Regions from separate parts of the Pseudomonas viridiflava genome, predicted to be linked through region 1. Evidence: riboswitches for the same ligand, from Rfam matches in the RefSeq annotation. Region 1 holds a riboswitch; each other region holds the start of a gene.
The links. Region 1 has a riboswitch for cobalamin ahead of cobO (cob(I)yrinic acid a,c-diamide adenosyltransferase). Riboswitches for the same ligand answer to the same signal wherever they lie in the genome.
Positions count from the first base shown of each region.

Region 2: another riboswitch for cobalamin. It lies ahead of CFBP1590_RS15080 (CbtB domain-containing protein); the one in region 1 lies ahead of cobO (cob(I)yrinic acid a,c-diamide adenosyltransferase).
Region 3: another riboswitch for cobalamin. It lies ahead of CFBP1590_RS11510 (ABC transporter substrate-binding protein); the one in region 1 lies ahead of cobO (cob(I)yrinic acid a,c-diamide adenosyltransferase).

Region 1 covers NZ_LT855380.1:1,616,108-1,621,130, reverse strand. The annotation lists gene cbiB (adenosylcobinamide-phosphate synthase CbiB) at 1-754, opposite strand, end outside; gene bluB (5,6-dimethylbenzimidazole synthase) at 751-1,401, opposite strand; gene CFBP1590_RS07665 (cobyrinic acid a,c-diamide synthase CobB) at 1,398-2,693, opposite strand; gene cobO (cob(I)yrinic acid a,c-diamide adenosyltransferase) at 2,719-3,330, opposite strand; cobalamin riboswitch at 3,423-3,638, opposite strand; gene CFBP1590_RS07655 (PQQ-dependent sugar dehydrogenase) at 3,800-5,023, shown strand, end outside.
Region 2 covers NZ_LT855380.1:3,363,677-3,368,699, forward strand. The annotation lists gene cobW (cobalamin biosynthesis protein CobW) at 1-754, opposite strand, end outside; cobalamin riboswitch at 865-1,088, opposite strand; cobalamin riboswitch at 1,147-1,357, shown strand; gene CFBP1590_RS15080 (CbtB domain-containing protein) at 1,459-1,644, shown strand; gene CFBP1590_RS15085 (CbtA family protein) at 1,655-2,377, shown strand; gene CFBP1590_RS15090 (cobalamin biosynthesis protein) at 2,355-2,804, shown strand; gene cobM (precorrin-4 C(11)-methyltransferase) at 2,836-3,582, shown strand; gene CFBP1590_RS15100 (hypothetical protein) at 3,572-3,841, opposite strand; gene CFBP1590_RS15105 (TauD/TfdA dioxygenase family protein) at 4,006-4,845, opposite strand; gene CFBP1590_RS15110 (metallophosphoesterase family protein) at 5,007-5,023, shown strand, end outside.
Region 3 covers NZ_LT855380.1:2,485,602-2,490,624, reverse strand. The annotation lists gene CFBP1590_RS11530 (ABC transporter ATP-binding protein) at 1-186, shown strand, start outside; gene CFBP1590_RS11525 (oligogalacturonate-specific porin KdgM family protein) at 316-1,038, shown strand; gene CFBP1590_RS11520 (FadR/GntR family transcriptional regulator) at 1,199-1,933, opposite strand; gene CFBP1590_RS11515 (FadR/GntR family transcriptional regulator) at 2,042-2,758, shown strand; cobalamin riboswitch at 2,777-2,973, shown strand; gene CFBP1590_RS11510 (ABC transporter substrate-binding protein) at 3,109-4,122, shown strand; gene CFBP1590_RS11505 (FecCD family ABC transporter permease) at 4,119-5,023, shown strand, end outside.

The DNA.
Region 1 (5,023 bases):
CGCCACCCAATTCGACGCCCAGCGCGCCAGCACCGGCCGCCATCACCGGACCTGCATTGGGACTGTCCCAGGTCGGTCCCTGAGTGCGCCAGCATCGAAGTGCCAAACGGGTTTTGCCCAGCAGCGCGTAGGTCAGCGCCACCAGGCGTGCAGGAATATAGTTAAGCAGGTCATCGATCTTCGCCGCCGCCCAGCCGAAACGCTCGAAACGTTCGTTACGATAGCCCCACATGGCATCCAGCGTATTGCTCAGGCGATAGAGCACCACGCCTGGAACACCGGCCACGACAAACCAGAACAGCGCAGCAAATATTGCATCGCTGCCGTTTTCCAGCACCGACTCGGTGGCCGCGCGGGCGACTTCGGTCGCATCCAGTTCGCTGGTCTGGCGGCTGACCAGATAGCCGACGCGACGACGCGCCTCTTCCAGATCATCGCTGCGCAATGCCTGGGCCACCGGCTGCACATGCTCACCGAGGCTGCGCATGCCCAGCGCGCAATACAGCGCCAGAATCTCCACCAGCCAGCCCACGAACGGTGCCCAGCTCAGCAGCGTGGCCAGCAGTGTCAGCGGGATCACCGCCACGAACCAGGCCGTGACGCCATGGCTGCGCCAGCCCCGGCCGCCGCTGTTGAAGCGCTGCTCCAGACGATTGGCAAAGCGCCCGAACGCCACCAGCGGATGAGAGCGTTTCGGCTCGCCGAGCAGCGCATCCAGCGCAACTCCGGCCACGCTCAACAGCGCCACACTCATTGACTCACTCCCCATTGATTCTCATACAGCAGTTCACTCAGCGGACGCGCCTGCGCCCAGCCTTCCAGCACCAGCATGGGTGCGGGATAGAATTCCTTTACCGGGCCCAGGCAGAGAATCGCCAGCGGCTTTGCGCCTTCCGGCATCGCCAACAGATCGGCCAGTGCGTCAGGGTCGAACAGCGACACCCAGCCCATGCCCAGCCCTTCGGCGCGTGCAGCCAGCCACAGGTTCTGAATCGCGCAGGACAACGACGCCATGTCCATTTCCGGCAGGGTGCGACGACCAAAGATGTGCTGCTCGCGACCTTCCATCAGCGCGGCAACCAGCACCTCGGCGCAGTCGTTGATGCCTTCGACCTTAAGCTTCATGAACTCGTCGGTCCGCTCGCCCAGTGCCTCGGCCGTGCGGACCCGCTCTTCTTCGACCTGCGCCTGCATCCTGACGCGCAGCGCCGGGTCGCTGATCCGAATGAACCGCCAGGGCTGCATCAGGCCAACGCTGGGTGCCTGGTGTGCAGCCTCCAGCAAACGGGCGAGCAGTTCGGGCGCCACGCTGCCACCGACGAAGTGCCGCATGTCGCGGCGCTCGGCAATGGCGCGGTACACCGCTGCCCGCTCTTCATCATTGAACGCATGTTCGGTCATGGCTTGAACAGGGCCGCAATCGCCTGGGGACAGGACGGAAAATAGAAATGGATGTAGGAAGCAGTCAGGCGACCCTCGCGATAAACCGCTTCCGCCCCGCGCCCGCCGTTGGGGCTGACGCCTCGGCCAATCGGCTGCAGTTCGGTGGTGGTCAGCGAATGGTGATAGGTGTGACCGCGCAACTCGCCTTCCGGCATCTCGACCGCCTGCAACGCCAGCGCCGCCAGCCGTTTCTGCATGGCCGCTTCGCCCGCCAGCAGGCCAACCAGTTCAGCGCGCACGCCTTCAACATCGGTCAGGGCTTCCAGCAGATACAGCATGCCGCCGCATTCGGCCAGCGTGGGTTTGCCGGCCGCATGGTGCGCGCGGATGTCGGCCAGCATCGTGGTGTTGGCAGACAGTTCGACGTGATGCAACTCGGGATAGCCGCCGGGCAAGTACAGGCTGTCTGCTTCAGGCAGATGGCTGTCGCGGATCGGTGAGAAGAAGCTCAGTTCCGCGCCCATGTTGCGCAGCAGATCGAGACTCGCGCCGTAGGTGAACGCAAACGCTCCATCGCGAGCCACGGCAATCCGCACCCCGTCCAGCCAGCGCTCGACATGAACCGGTTCTGGCGCAGTGAACGTGACCGCAGGCGGCAAGGCCACCTCGCAGGTGGTGGCCAGGGCCGCAGCGGCCATGTCCAGACGCAGGTCCAGGTCGTTGAGTTCGTCGGCCTGCACCAGCCCCAAATGGCGACTGGGCAGTTCGAAGCCGGTTTCACGAGACAGCGCGCCATACCAGCGCAGGCCTTCGGTCAGGCTGTTTTCCAGCAACTGCGCATGACGCACGGTGCCCACGCGGTTGGCCAGCACGCCGGCAAACGGCAGGTCAGGCTGATAGCGCGCCAGCCCCAGCGCCAGAGCACCGAAGGTCTGGGCCATCGCCGTGCCGTCAATCACGCCGAGGACCGGTACGCCGAAGTGGCGCGCCAGATCAGCACTGGACGGCGTGCCGTCGAACAAGCCCATCACGCCTTCGATCAGGATCAGGTCCGCGTCTTCGGCGGCTTCCCACAGAAGGCGACGGCTCTCGTCGGCGCCGACCATCCACAGGTCCAGCTGAAACACCGGCGCCCCGCTCGCCCGCTCGAGAATCATCGGATCGAGAAAGTCCGGGCCACACTTGAAGACCCGTACCTTGCGCCCCTGATTACGGTGCAGGCGTGCCAGTGCTGCGGTGACGGTGGTCTTGCCCTGACCGGAGGCCGGTGCAGCGATCAGTACTGCCGGGCAATCCCTGGGGCTTCTCATGACCGGATGCTCATAACGGAATGGCTCACAGTTCGATACCTTTCTGCGCCCGGATGCCGGACTGGAATGCATGTTTGACCACGCCGATATCCGAGACGGTATCCGCGAGGTCGATCAATTCGGGTTTTGCGCCACGGCCGGTCACCACCACATGCTGCATGGGCGGACGGGCCTGCAGATCGGTCAAAACCTGCTCAAGGTCCAGATAGCCGTGCTTGAGAGCGATGTTCAGTTCGTCGAGCACCACCAGACCGATAGCCGGGTCGCGCAGCATTTCCAGACTCACGGCCCAGGCAGCCTCGGCGGCCGCGATATCGCGCTGACGATCCTGGGTTTCCCAAGTGAAGCCCTCGCCCATCACGTGATAGCGCACCTGCTCGGGGAAGCGGCGGAAAAACATTTCCTCGCCTGTGCTGTTGCGCCCCTTGATGAACTGCACCACGCCGCACTGCATGCCATGGCCCATGGCCCGCGCAAGCATGCCGAACGCCGAGCTGCTCTTGCCCTTGCCATTGCCGGACAACACCAGCAACAGGCCGCATTCATTGGGCGAGCTGGCGATACGTTCGTCCATCACGGCTTTCTTGCGCTGCATGCGCGCCAGATGGCGTTCGTCGCGTTCGGGGGATTCGTTCATCTCGGCTCTCCGCTCGGGGGGTCGCGAAAGCAGACGGAAGGACAGCACTGAACAGCACGGCAACGCCCTGCACAGAGCATCACCCTCCGTGATGCAATTGAGTATTTCAGGCCGGTCTCCGGGCTCATGAGCGGGTCATCCGGGCTGCACGCCTTCCCGCGTCGAAACGCAGTGGCACGATGCACAGCCTTGACTCATTTACCGTTGCGGGGGCAGCGCCGGAATCGGATCGTCAGACCCTCACCGGCTTCCCTGTTTCACCCTGCCAATCGGGAGGATTGCAGAGCACCTGAAACAAACCGCGAAGGGTAGAGGGTTGGGGGTGGAGCGTCAATCGACACCGCAGTACACAGGGCATAAAGGCCATTCACTTGCATGACGCCGCCGGATGGTGGCTCGCAATTGAACCTCGGCGGTCAGGGTGTCTCTATCCCTTACTGGACCAAGCCTTTGTCGATGGAGATTCACGATGTTCAAAATCAGACCACAGTACGCTGTACTGCTTCTGCTCGCAGGCGGCCTCGCGGCGTGCGGCGAGTCTTCGACCTTGCAGGTCTCGGATGGAACAGGGCCTTCTCCAAAACTGCCGGAGCCGAACAAGACGCTGATTCCGACGGTCAACATCGCCCCGGCCATCGGCTGGGAAAAGGACGCAAAACCGGTGGCCGCGCCAGGCATCCAGGTTGGCGCCTTCGCTGAACATCTGGATCACCCGCGCTGGCTGTACGTGCTGCCCAACGGCGACGTACTGGTCGCGGAAACCAACTCACCGGCCAAGCCGGATGACGGCAAAGGCATCCGTGGCTGGGTCATGGAGAAGGTCATGGGCCGCGCCGGTGCGGGCGTACCGAGCGCCAACCGCATTACCCTGCTGCGCGACACGAACAACGACGGCGTGGCCGAAACCCGCAGCGTCTTTCTGCAGAACCTCAATTCGCCGTTCGGCATGACGCTGGTGGGCAACAAGCTGTACGTGGCCGACACCGACCGCCTGATCAGTTTCCCGTATGAAAACGGCCAGACCTCGATCAGCGCCCAGCCGACCAAAGTGGTCGACCTGCCGGGCGGCACGCTGAATCACCACTGGACCAAGAACGTCATCGCCAGCAAGGACGGCAGCAAGCTGTACGTGACGGTCGGCTCCAACAGTAACGTGGCCGAGAACGGCATGGACAAGGAGGAAGGCCGTGCGGCGATCTGGGAAGTGGACGCTGCCACCGGCAATCACCGCATCTTCGCCTCGGGGCTGCGCAACCCCAACGGGATGGATTGGGAGCCAACCACTGGAAAACTGTGGACAGCCGTCAACGAGCGTGACGAGATCGGCAGCGATCTGGTGCCCGATTACGTGACCTCGGTGCAGGACGGCGGCTTCTATGGCTGGCCTTACAGTTACTACGGCCAGCACGTGGACGAGCGCGTCAAACCGCAGAACCCGGCACTGGTCGCCAAGGCCATCGCCCCCGATTATGCGGTCGGCCCGCACACAGCATCACTGGGGCTGGTCTTCGCCGACGGCAAGACGCTGGCAGCGCCGTTCAACGAAGGCCTGTTCATCGGCCAGCATGGTTCGTGGAACCGCAAACCGCACAGTGGTTATAAGGTGGTGTTCGTGCCCTTCAGCGGCGGCAAACCCAACGGCGCGCCTGTCGACGTGCTGACCGGCTTCCTCAACAGCGACGAAAAGGCCATG
Region 2 (5,023 bases), 1.7 Mb from region 1:
CTTCACCGTCGTGATGGTCATGGTGCGTCTTGCGACCGTCGATGTGGACTTCGGATTCGGCACCGACACCCAGCAAGACGCTGATCGGCAGACGGCCACTGCTGGCCTCGATCACCTTGACGGCAGGCGGCAACTCTTCGGCGACTTCGGCGCGAACCCTGGCCAGACCGTCAGCGTCGATCATGTCGGCCTTGTTGAGGATCACCAGATCGGCACTGGCCAGTTGATCGGCGAACAGCTCATGCAGCGGCGACTCGTGGTCCAGGTTCGGGTCCAGCTTGCGCTGGGCATCGACCTGATCCGGGAAGGCCGCAAAAGTACCCGCCAGTACTGCCGGGCTGTCGACGACAGTAATGACCGCGTCGACCGTGCAGGCGTTGCGGATTTCCGGCCACTGGAAGGCTTGAACCAAGGGCTTTGGCAGTGCCAGACCGCTGGTTTCGATCAGGATGTGATCCAGATCGCCGCGACGGGCAACCAGCTCGCGCATCACCGGGAAGAATTCTTCCTGAACGGTACAGCAAAGGCAGCCGTTGGCCAGCTCGTAGACACGACCGTTGGCTTCCTCTTCGGTACAACCGATGGTGCACTGCTTGAGGATTTCGCCGTCGATACCCAGCTCGCCGAATTCGTTGACGATCACGGCAATGCGACGCCCTTCGGCGTTATCGAGCATGTGCCGCAACAGGGTGGTCTTGCCCGAGCCCAGGAAGCCGGTGACGATGGTGACGGGAAGCTTGGCCAGTGTTTTCATCAGATGCCCTTGTGGCAATGCGGCGGGCAAACAGGACGAGAGCCACGTGCGACGCACGCGGATCAGATCGCCACCGGATCACCCCGCCCGGTTGTAGTGAGAATTCGCAGGCCTTGGCCCGGTTCGAGGCAGGTCTCCTGGCTTACGGCAGCGCATTGCAGGCTTTCGGGCCTTGCCAACGCGCGCTCATCGCGCCTTCCCGCCTGGGCAGTGGCTGTGCGATGAACATGACCGTTTACAGTTGCGGGGGCAGCTGCGGCATTGACCGCATTCCCGTCTTAGCTGCGCTTGCGCACTGGGCTGCAAGCGAAGAACCTCGAACCGGCAAGGCTACGCAGTGACCGCTGGCAGGTCAATCGCTGAGATTGACGATCCCCCGCCACGCGTGGTCTCCTGTGCACCTTGTTACGGGTGCCCCTCACGGGGTGAAACGGGAAACCGGTGCGCTCAGATCGCTGAGCAAGTCCGGTGCTGCCCCCGCAACGGTAAGCGAGAGGAAGTCAGATCCACTGTGCTCAGGCATGGGAAGGTGACTTTGAAGGACGGACAGTGCTGTCACGTCCCCTCGCGAGCCCGGAGACCGGCCCGCTACGTTTGTAAATGACACACCCGCGGTGGGCGGGCGCCATTGAAACCTCTGACGTTCGTCAGCGGGTATCTGTGCGCATGGCCCGCTTTCGCCCAACGTCTCCAGAGGGAACGCCATGACGACCATCAGCAGCAGCCATTCGGCCGCAGCCAGCTCCACCCGCACGCAACGTCTCACCGCCGCCATCAGTGCCGCTCTGCTGGGCGCGTGCCTGGTGTACTTTGCCGGGTTCTCGCACATCGCCGCCGTGCACAACGCGGCACACGACACCCGCCACAGCGCCGCCTTCCCTTGTCATTGAGGACAACACAATGTTCAAGCGAATCGCCTCCACCGCAGGCTTCACCGGCCTGCTCGCAGCGCTGCTGCTGACCCTGTTGCAAAGCTTATGGGTCGTCCCGTTGATCCAACAGGCCGAGACCTACGAAAACGCACCCGCCGAACATGTGCATGAACAGGCTGGCGGCGTTGCGGCCGAGCACAGTCACGAACATGACGAAGCCGCCTGGGAACCGGAAAACGGCTGGCAGCGCGTGCTGTCTACTACCGGTGGCAATCTGGTGGTCGCGGTTGGTTTTGCGCTGATGCTAGCCGGGCTTTACACCTTGCGCGCACCGGGCAGCCCGCTTCAGGGCGCCGGATGGGGACTGGCCGGTTTCGCCGTCTTCGTGCTGGCTCCGACCCTGGGCCTGCCACCGGAACTGCCGGGCACCGCAGCGGCCGAACTCGGTCAGCGTCAGTTCTGGTGGATTGGCACCGCGGCCTCTACCGCTGCTGGCCTCGCGCTGCTGATCTTCGGTCAGAACCTGCTGCTCAAAGTGCTGGGCGTTGCCATTCTGGTTGCGCCTCATGTGATTGGCGCACCGCAGCCGCTGGTTCATGAAAGTCTCGCGCCTGAAGCACTTGAATCGCAGTTCATCATCGCTTCGCTGCTGACCAATGCCGTGTTCTGGGTAGCATTGGGCCTGATCAGCGCCTGGCTGTTCCGCCGCAACAACGCCGATCTGCAGCATGCCGAACCGTACCCGGCCTGAGCAGACGAACGCCCTGCCCGCTTCAGTCATTGTCGCGGGCCTGGGGTGTCGGCGCGGTTGCTCTGCCCTGCAGTTGCATGAACTGCTGGAGCGCCACCTCGATGCGCATGGACTCGACATGAGCGACATCACCGCGCTGGCCTCCATCGACCTGAAAAGCGAAGAGCCCGGCCTGCTGGCGCTGGCGCGGCAACTGGCCGTGCCACTGGTGTTCTTCAACGCGGCGCAATTGGTGTACTGGGATCTTCACCTCACCCATCGCTCGGCGAATGTGCTGCAACACACCGGCTGTCACGGCGTCGCCGAAGGTTCGGCGCTGGCCCTTGCGGCGCAATTGGGTGATGGCACTGCCGGACTGGTGATCGAACGCCAGAAAAGCACCCACGCCACATTTGCCTTGGCAACCAGCCCCGCAACCGGCGGATAATCCCGGCAATGACTCATTTCAGGAGATTCCCTTGACCGTTTTTTTCATCGGTGCAGGCCCCGGCGACCCGGAGCTGATCACCGTCAAGGGCCAGCGCCTGATTCGCAGCTGCCCGGTCATCATCTACGCAGGCTCGCTGGTGCCCGTCGCGGTGCTGGAGGGCAATCAGGCCGTGCAGGTGGTCAATAGCGCCGAACTGCACCTGGAACAGATCATCGACCTGATCAAGACCGCTCATGCGCAAGGCCAGGACGTGGCACGCGTGCATTCGGGTGATCCAAGCCTGTATGGCGCCATCGGCGAGCAGATCCGTCATTTGCGCGAGTTGGGCATTCCCTTTGAAATCATCCCAGGCGTTACGGCAACGGCGGCTTGTGCGGCGTTGCTCGGCACAGAGCTGACCCTGCCGGACATCTCGCAAAGCGTGATTCTGACCCGCTACGCCGACAAGACCTCAATGCCGCCCGGCGAAGAATTGGCAAGCCTTGCTCAGCATCGGGCCACGATGGCGATTCATCTGGGGGTCAACAATCTGCACCGGATCATCGAAGAGCTCATACCGCATTACGGCGCGGACTGCCCGATTGCCGTGGTGCATCGCGCAAGCTGGCCGGATCAGGACTGGGTACAGGGCACGCTGGCGGACATCGAAGAAAAGGTGCAGGCCAAGGGGTTCCGGCGCACCGCGTTGATACTGGTAGGACGCGTGCTGGCAAACGATACGTTCAGCGATTCATCATTATATCGGGCAGGTCATGCCCATCTGTTCAGACCTTAGCGGCAGAGCTCGGCGAACAGCGGGCGCTGGCAACGGCATGGAAATAGTCAGGCGTGGATCCGGCGTCACTGAAACGACGCAGATCGTCCGGTGGCGGCTGACGTGACTGGACCGGCTGTGTACGGACCTTTTCATTCACCTGCGAATCAGGCGTGATATCGCTGCCAAAGTGGGGAAACGGCTCTTGCGCCGCCCAACTTCCGGCAGCCAGCAACAGCAATACGAACACACCCGCGATGGGTTCCTTGGTACCGCGCATGGATCCGGGCATAGATCTCTCCTCCAGCCGACTGATGACGGCCCGTTACACCGATGACTGACCGAGCGTAAGCGCTCGAATGTCGCGAACATGTGAACGCATGGTGTGAGTCAATGCGTAAATGTACACATGAGTCTGTTTTCGAACAACATCACAGTCGGGGCTCATTCAAACGGTTCCTCGCCTTGCAGCTTGGTGCGATGCATCAAACGCCCGCATTCCGGGTCATACGCCTCGGCACGATGCAGGGTGCCCGTGTTGTCCCAGATCACCAGATCACCCACCTGCCATTCGTGGCTGTAGCTGAACGAATCACCCGTCGCCCACTCCCGCAATTCGACCAGAATACGTGCGCTCTCGGCCCGGCTGACGCCTGCCACCTGCTGCGCCGTGCAGCCCAGAATCAGCGATTTGCGACCTGAGCGATGCGTCCACACCAGCGGCAGTTCTTTCTCGCCAATGGCCTGCATGACCTTGAACGTCGCCAGACTCGGCTCAGGATTGTAGTAAAACAGCGACGACCAGGGCGCGTGCACGACACGCATGCCGGCATAGCGCAGCTTGTCCGCCGAAGACAGCGCCTCATAAGCCGCATACGTATTGCAAAACCCGGTATTGCCACCCCAGGTCGCCGTCACCTTGCAGGCCAGAAGCGAGGCCAGGATGGGCACATCACTGCTGGTGCCGTCGATGTGCCAATAAAGCGAACCCTTCAGAAACTCGGCACCCGCCGGGTTCACCTTGGCATCCAGCGTAATTTTGGTGACATTCTGACCGTCGCTGGCTTCTGCCGAAAACGCGCCCAACGTGCGGGTGAACGCGATCTGCTCGGCATCGCTGAAACCGATTCGCGGAAAAACCAGCACGCCCCGCTGCTCCAGCAAACCGCGGATCTCGTCCGCAAGCTCGCCGCTCAGTAGCTCCTCTTTGGTATTGAGAATCCGGGTGCCGATGACAGGCTTGATCGGCTCGTGAAGCAGACGCGTTTTCGAAGTGGCTAACATGATGCGACCCTCTTCATAAGTGAACCTTACGGTACGCTTTTGAAAATTATCACGCAAGCGCTCATTTGGGATGACGGCATGAAGTCGTGGCAGTGCCAACTCACAGGCACGCTTGCCGATTAAAGCTGTCCCAATGGTTCAGCTCCCGCCAAGAGGCCCTCATGAAAATCGGCATCAT
Region 3 (5,023 bases), 870 kb from region 1:
TACCTGATGGTGACGCACGACCTGGGCGTGGTCGCGCACCTGTGCGACCGGGTTGCCGTCATGCAACTGGGTCAGGTCGTGGAGACGCTCGACAGCAGCCAGTTGAGCAACGATCAGGCGCAGCACGACTACTCACGACTGCTGATCCAGGCCAGTCGCGACATGGACGTACGCCCGAGCGGATGACCGCTGCAGGTCTCCTGCACACCACCGAACCCTGCTGACAGCGTGATCCCTGGCCGAATCGGCCATCGGGTCCGGCTGCCTGCGATTTGCCTCAAACACCTTTTTTCTCACTCGAACAAGAATAAAAAAATGAAAAAATCATTCGCTTTGCTCTCCCTGGCCGCCCTGTTCCCAAGCGCATGGACCCATGCCGACAGCGCCTACATCAACTATCGCCACCAATACGCAGAAAGCACCCGCATGCACGCCGACCGGGTCAAGTTCGGCACGCGGCTGGACAGCGGCTGGGGCTTTGAAGGTGAACTGAAGTACAAAACGGCGGGTGATCGCCAGGACGTCGCGTTCGACAACACCGTCGGCAACGGCCACGAACTGACGGTGAGTTATCAGCACAAGCTCAATGACAAATGGCTGCTGACCCCTTCCCTCGCACTGGAGAGCATCGAGCGCTCCACGGCCTACAAGATGGGGCTGAAGGTCGGCTACAAGGTCACCGATCAACTCACGCTTTCCGGTCGCTACCGGTATGACTCGATCAAGCTGGACCGCGACAGGGTCAACCGCGACATGCCGGACAATGAAATGAACGATCAGTCCGTCAACCGCTACGACGTCTGGGTCAACTACGCGACCAAAGGCCCCTGGTCATACGAGTACCAGTTCACCTACTTCGACGCCGACTACATCCGCTACGACAACGACAAGACCGACTACGAACAGAATGCGGCCTTCAAGTACAAATGGGACAAGAACTGGGTGCCGTTTTTCGAAGTCGGCGACATCAAGGTCAACTCCGAGGACGACAAGCGCCAGCTGAGATTGCGGGTGGGCGTGCAGTACAACTTTCTTTGAGGGCTGGCCGAGCACTGCCGCAGGTCGCCAGGACGCGGAGCGTCCCAAGAGGCATTCCCACGCTGGAGCGTGAGGAACGATCAGCGTAAGGCTGACAAAGTTGATCGTGCCGATGCTCCGCGTCGGCATGCACACCGGGACGCTCTGCGTCCCTTCGATGTCAGTCGCTGTACAGGGCCTGTGTCCTGCGCAGGCGCATGCGGCTGCCGTTGAGGTGCAGGTACATGGCCGAACGTGCGGCGTCGACGTTGCCTTCGGCGATGGCGTTGTAGATCTGCCGGTGTTCGGCATTGATGCCAGCCAGATAGGCATTTCGGTCGCTCTGGCCGGTGTAGGCCGAGTTCATGCGGGTGCGGGGAATCAGCTTGGTGCCGAGGTGTTTCATGATATCGATCAGGTAGGCATTGCCCGACGCCTTGGCAATCTTGAGGTGAAACTGAAAGTCGGCGTTGATGGTCGTTCCGGACTTCTGCGGCCCTTCCAGCAGCGCGTCGAAGGCCCGCTTGAGCTCCAGCAATGCTTCAGGACTGCGTCGTTGCGCCGCCAGACCTGCCGCTTCGACTTCAAGACTCAGACGAAACTCAAGCAGGTTCAGTACATCCGCCACCGTGACAATGGTGGCAGGCCCGACGGAAAACCCTTCCGGCGGTGGCATATCGAGCACGAAGGTCCCGACCCCATGACGCGTTTCCACCAGCCCCGCCGCCTGCATCCGCGACAACGCATCGCGCACCACCGTGCGGCTGACGCCCTCGGCCTCCATGATATTGAGTTCGGAAGGCAGCTTCTCGCCACGCTGAAGCACACCGTCACGCATGCGCTGGGCAAAGCGGTCAACCAGGGTTTCAGCCAGGCGGCGATGATTCTTTTGCGAGGAAAGCGCGTTGTCCGACATTGCAGCCTCATGTCTATCGAATACCCGAGTATAGGCTGCGATCCCCGCACAAAACACGCCCTGAGTGAGGTTATACTCAGCGCCCCGACACGGACCTGATCACCCGCCATGGAACCTACCGCATCCCCGAAAGGCCGCCGTTCCAGCCTGACCCAGCAATTGGTCGCCGAATTCGCCCGCAAAATTCGCGAAGGCGAGATCCAGAGCGGCGAAAAGCTGCCCACCGAACAGGTGATCATTCGTGAAACCGGGGTCAGTCGTACCGTTGTCCGTGAAGCCATGTCGCGCCTGCAGGCCGAAGGACTGGTCGAGACCCGGCATGGCATCGGCACCTTCGTGGTCGACGCCTCCGAGGCCAGGGCCGATCAATCGGACGAGTTGTCCATCGGCACACCTGGCGACGCCGTGGCGATCATTGAACTGCGATTGAGTCTGGAGCCCGAAGCCGCTGCGCTGGCTGCACAACGTCGCACGCCCGAGCAATTGAGCGCCATTCGTCAGGCGCTCGACGAACTGCACCGCTGCGTACGGACCGGCCAGGACACCCTGCAGGCCGATTACGAATTCCATCGCCGCATTTCCCTGTGCACCGCCAACAGTTTCTTCACCGATGTAATGAACCAGCTGGGCAGCAGCATTCTGCCGCGCACACGCGGCGGTTTCGGCAACGTCACGTCGTTGCAGATGGAAGACGATCCTCATATTCAGCAGCGCGAGCAGGAACAGATCTTCGACGCTCTGGCCCATCAGGATCGCGACGCCGCCCGCGCAGCCATGCGTCTGCACCTGATCAACAGCCTGCAACGCCTGCGTGCAAAGCCATAGCGAGCCCATCCCTTATCGTTTACCATGCCGCCCGTCGGTTTCCGAGAGGAACTAACAGGGAATTCGCCCGCCTCGCGCCACGAGCCGAAACGAAACTGCCCCCGCAACTGTAGGCATCGAGCCAGCTCCACCACTGCCACTGGGTGATCCCCGGGAAGGCCGGAGTCAGGCGATGACGTGCCAGTCAGGAGACCTGCCGACCTGAATCAATCACTAACCGGCGGGGTGTCCGGGAAGGACATCCTTGCGCCTGGCCTTAGTGCGCCGAGTGCTGCCGTTTCCGGCAGGCAGGGATGTGTTTTCCTGTTGTGCGTGCGCCCTGACACACGTTCGAATCGAGGTCGCATTCCATGTCACTGCCCCGCCTTGCCGCACTCGCTGCCAGCCTGACCCTTTCAAGCCTTGCGTTCGCCGCACCGACCCACTATCCGCTGACCCTTGAAAACTGCGGTTACTCGCTGACGTTCGAGCATGCACCGACCAAAGCAGTGACCATCGGCCAGTCGGGCACGGAGATGCTTTACGAGCTTGGCCTGGGGGACAGACTGGTCGGCACCTCCCTGTGGTTCAACGATGTATTGCCGCGCTTCAAAGAGCAGAACGACAACGTCGAGCGCCTGGCCAACAACGAACCCAGTTTTGAGGCAGTGATCGGCAAACGTCCCGAACTGGTTGCCGTGCAGCTGGAATGGATGGTCGGCAAGCAAGGCGCAGTCGGCACGCGGGAGCAGTTCCATGAACTGAAAATCCCGACCTACCTCATGCCGTCCGACTGCGAAGGCAAGGACAATCTGGTTGGCGCCGACGGCACGCGCCTCGAGGCATTTCGCATCGAGACCATCTACAAGAGCATCGAGCAACTGGCGCGAATCTTTGACGTGCAGGATCGCGGCGACAAACTGGTCGCCGATCTCAAGGCCCGTCTGAGCGCCGCAGTGGCCAACGTCAAACAGAACCACGACAAAGACGTATCAGCTGTGTTCTGGTTCTCAAGCTCCGACCTGAAAGCCGACCCTTTCGTCGCGGGTCGCAAGGGTATTCCGGACTTCATGCTCAATAATCTGGGGATGCGCAACATCGTCCAGTCCGACGAAGAGTGGCCCACTGTTGGCTGGGAAACCATCGCCAAGGCCAACCCGAGCATCCTGGTGATCGCCCGCATGGACCGTCGTCGCTTCCCGGCCGACGATTACCGCAAGAAAATCGAATTCCTCAAATCTGACCCGGTGACCCGCAACATGGACGCTGTGAAGCATGACCGCATCGTGATCATCGACGCCGAAGGCATGCAGGCCAGCCTGCGCCTGTTCACGGGCATCGAAGAGCTGTCTGCCGCCGCCAACCACTTCAACGCCACTCCATGAGATTGCCCGTCGCGCTCGGCCATGTGATCTGGGTCTCGGCAGTGCTGGTGCTGGCGATCATCGTCGGCGCTGCCATTGGCGAAACCTCGATCAGCCTGCAGGTGGTGTTTCAGGTGCTGGCCAATAAACTGTGGGCGGCGGGCTACGCGCTGGACCCCATCGATGAAGGCATCGTCTGGAACTACCGGCTGACCCGCGCCATCGTCGCCGCTGCCTGCGGTTCCGGGCTGGCCATTTGCGGCGTGGTGCTGCAGTCGCTGTTGCGCAACCCGCTGGCCGATCCTTATCTGCTGGGCATCTCAGCAGGCGCCTCGACCGGCGCAGTCATGGTCGCGATTCTGGGTTTCGGTGCCGGGGTCATTTCCATGTCGGCAGGCGCTTTTGTCGGTGCGCTGGTGGCGTTCTCTCTGGTCGCCCTGCTCGCCCACTCATCGCGAGGCAACACGGCCGCCGGGCAGATCATTCTGGCGGGCATTGCCGGCTCGCAACTGTTCAACGCGCTGACCTCGTTCCTGATCACCAAGTCGGCCAGCTCCGAACAGGCGCGCGGCATCATGTTCTGGCTACTGGGAAATCTGAGTGGCGTACGCTGGCCTTCGGTGTGGATGGCTGTTCCGGCAGCGTTGTTCGGCCTGTTGGTGTGCCTCTGGCATCGGCGCGCACTGGATGCCTTCACCTTCGGCAGTGACTCCGCCGCGTCTCTGGGAATCGCCGTACGGCGGGTGCAGATCGTGTTGATCGCCACTGCGGCACTGGTCACGGCAGTGATGGTCTCGATTGTGGGGTCCATCGGTTTTGTCGGTCTGGTAATCCCCCACGCTGTACGGATGCTCACCGGCGTGCGCCATGCCCGACTGGTGCCGCTGAGCGCCCTGAGCGGCGCGCTGTTCCTGATCGCTGC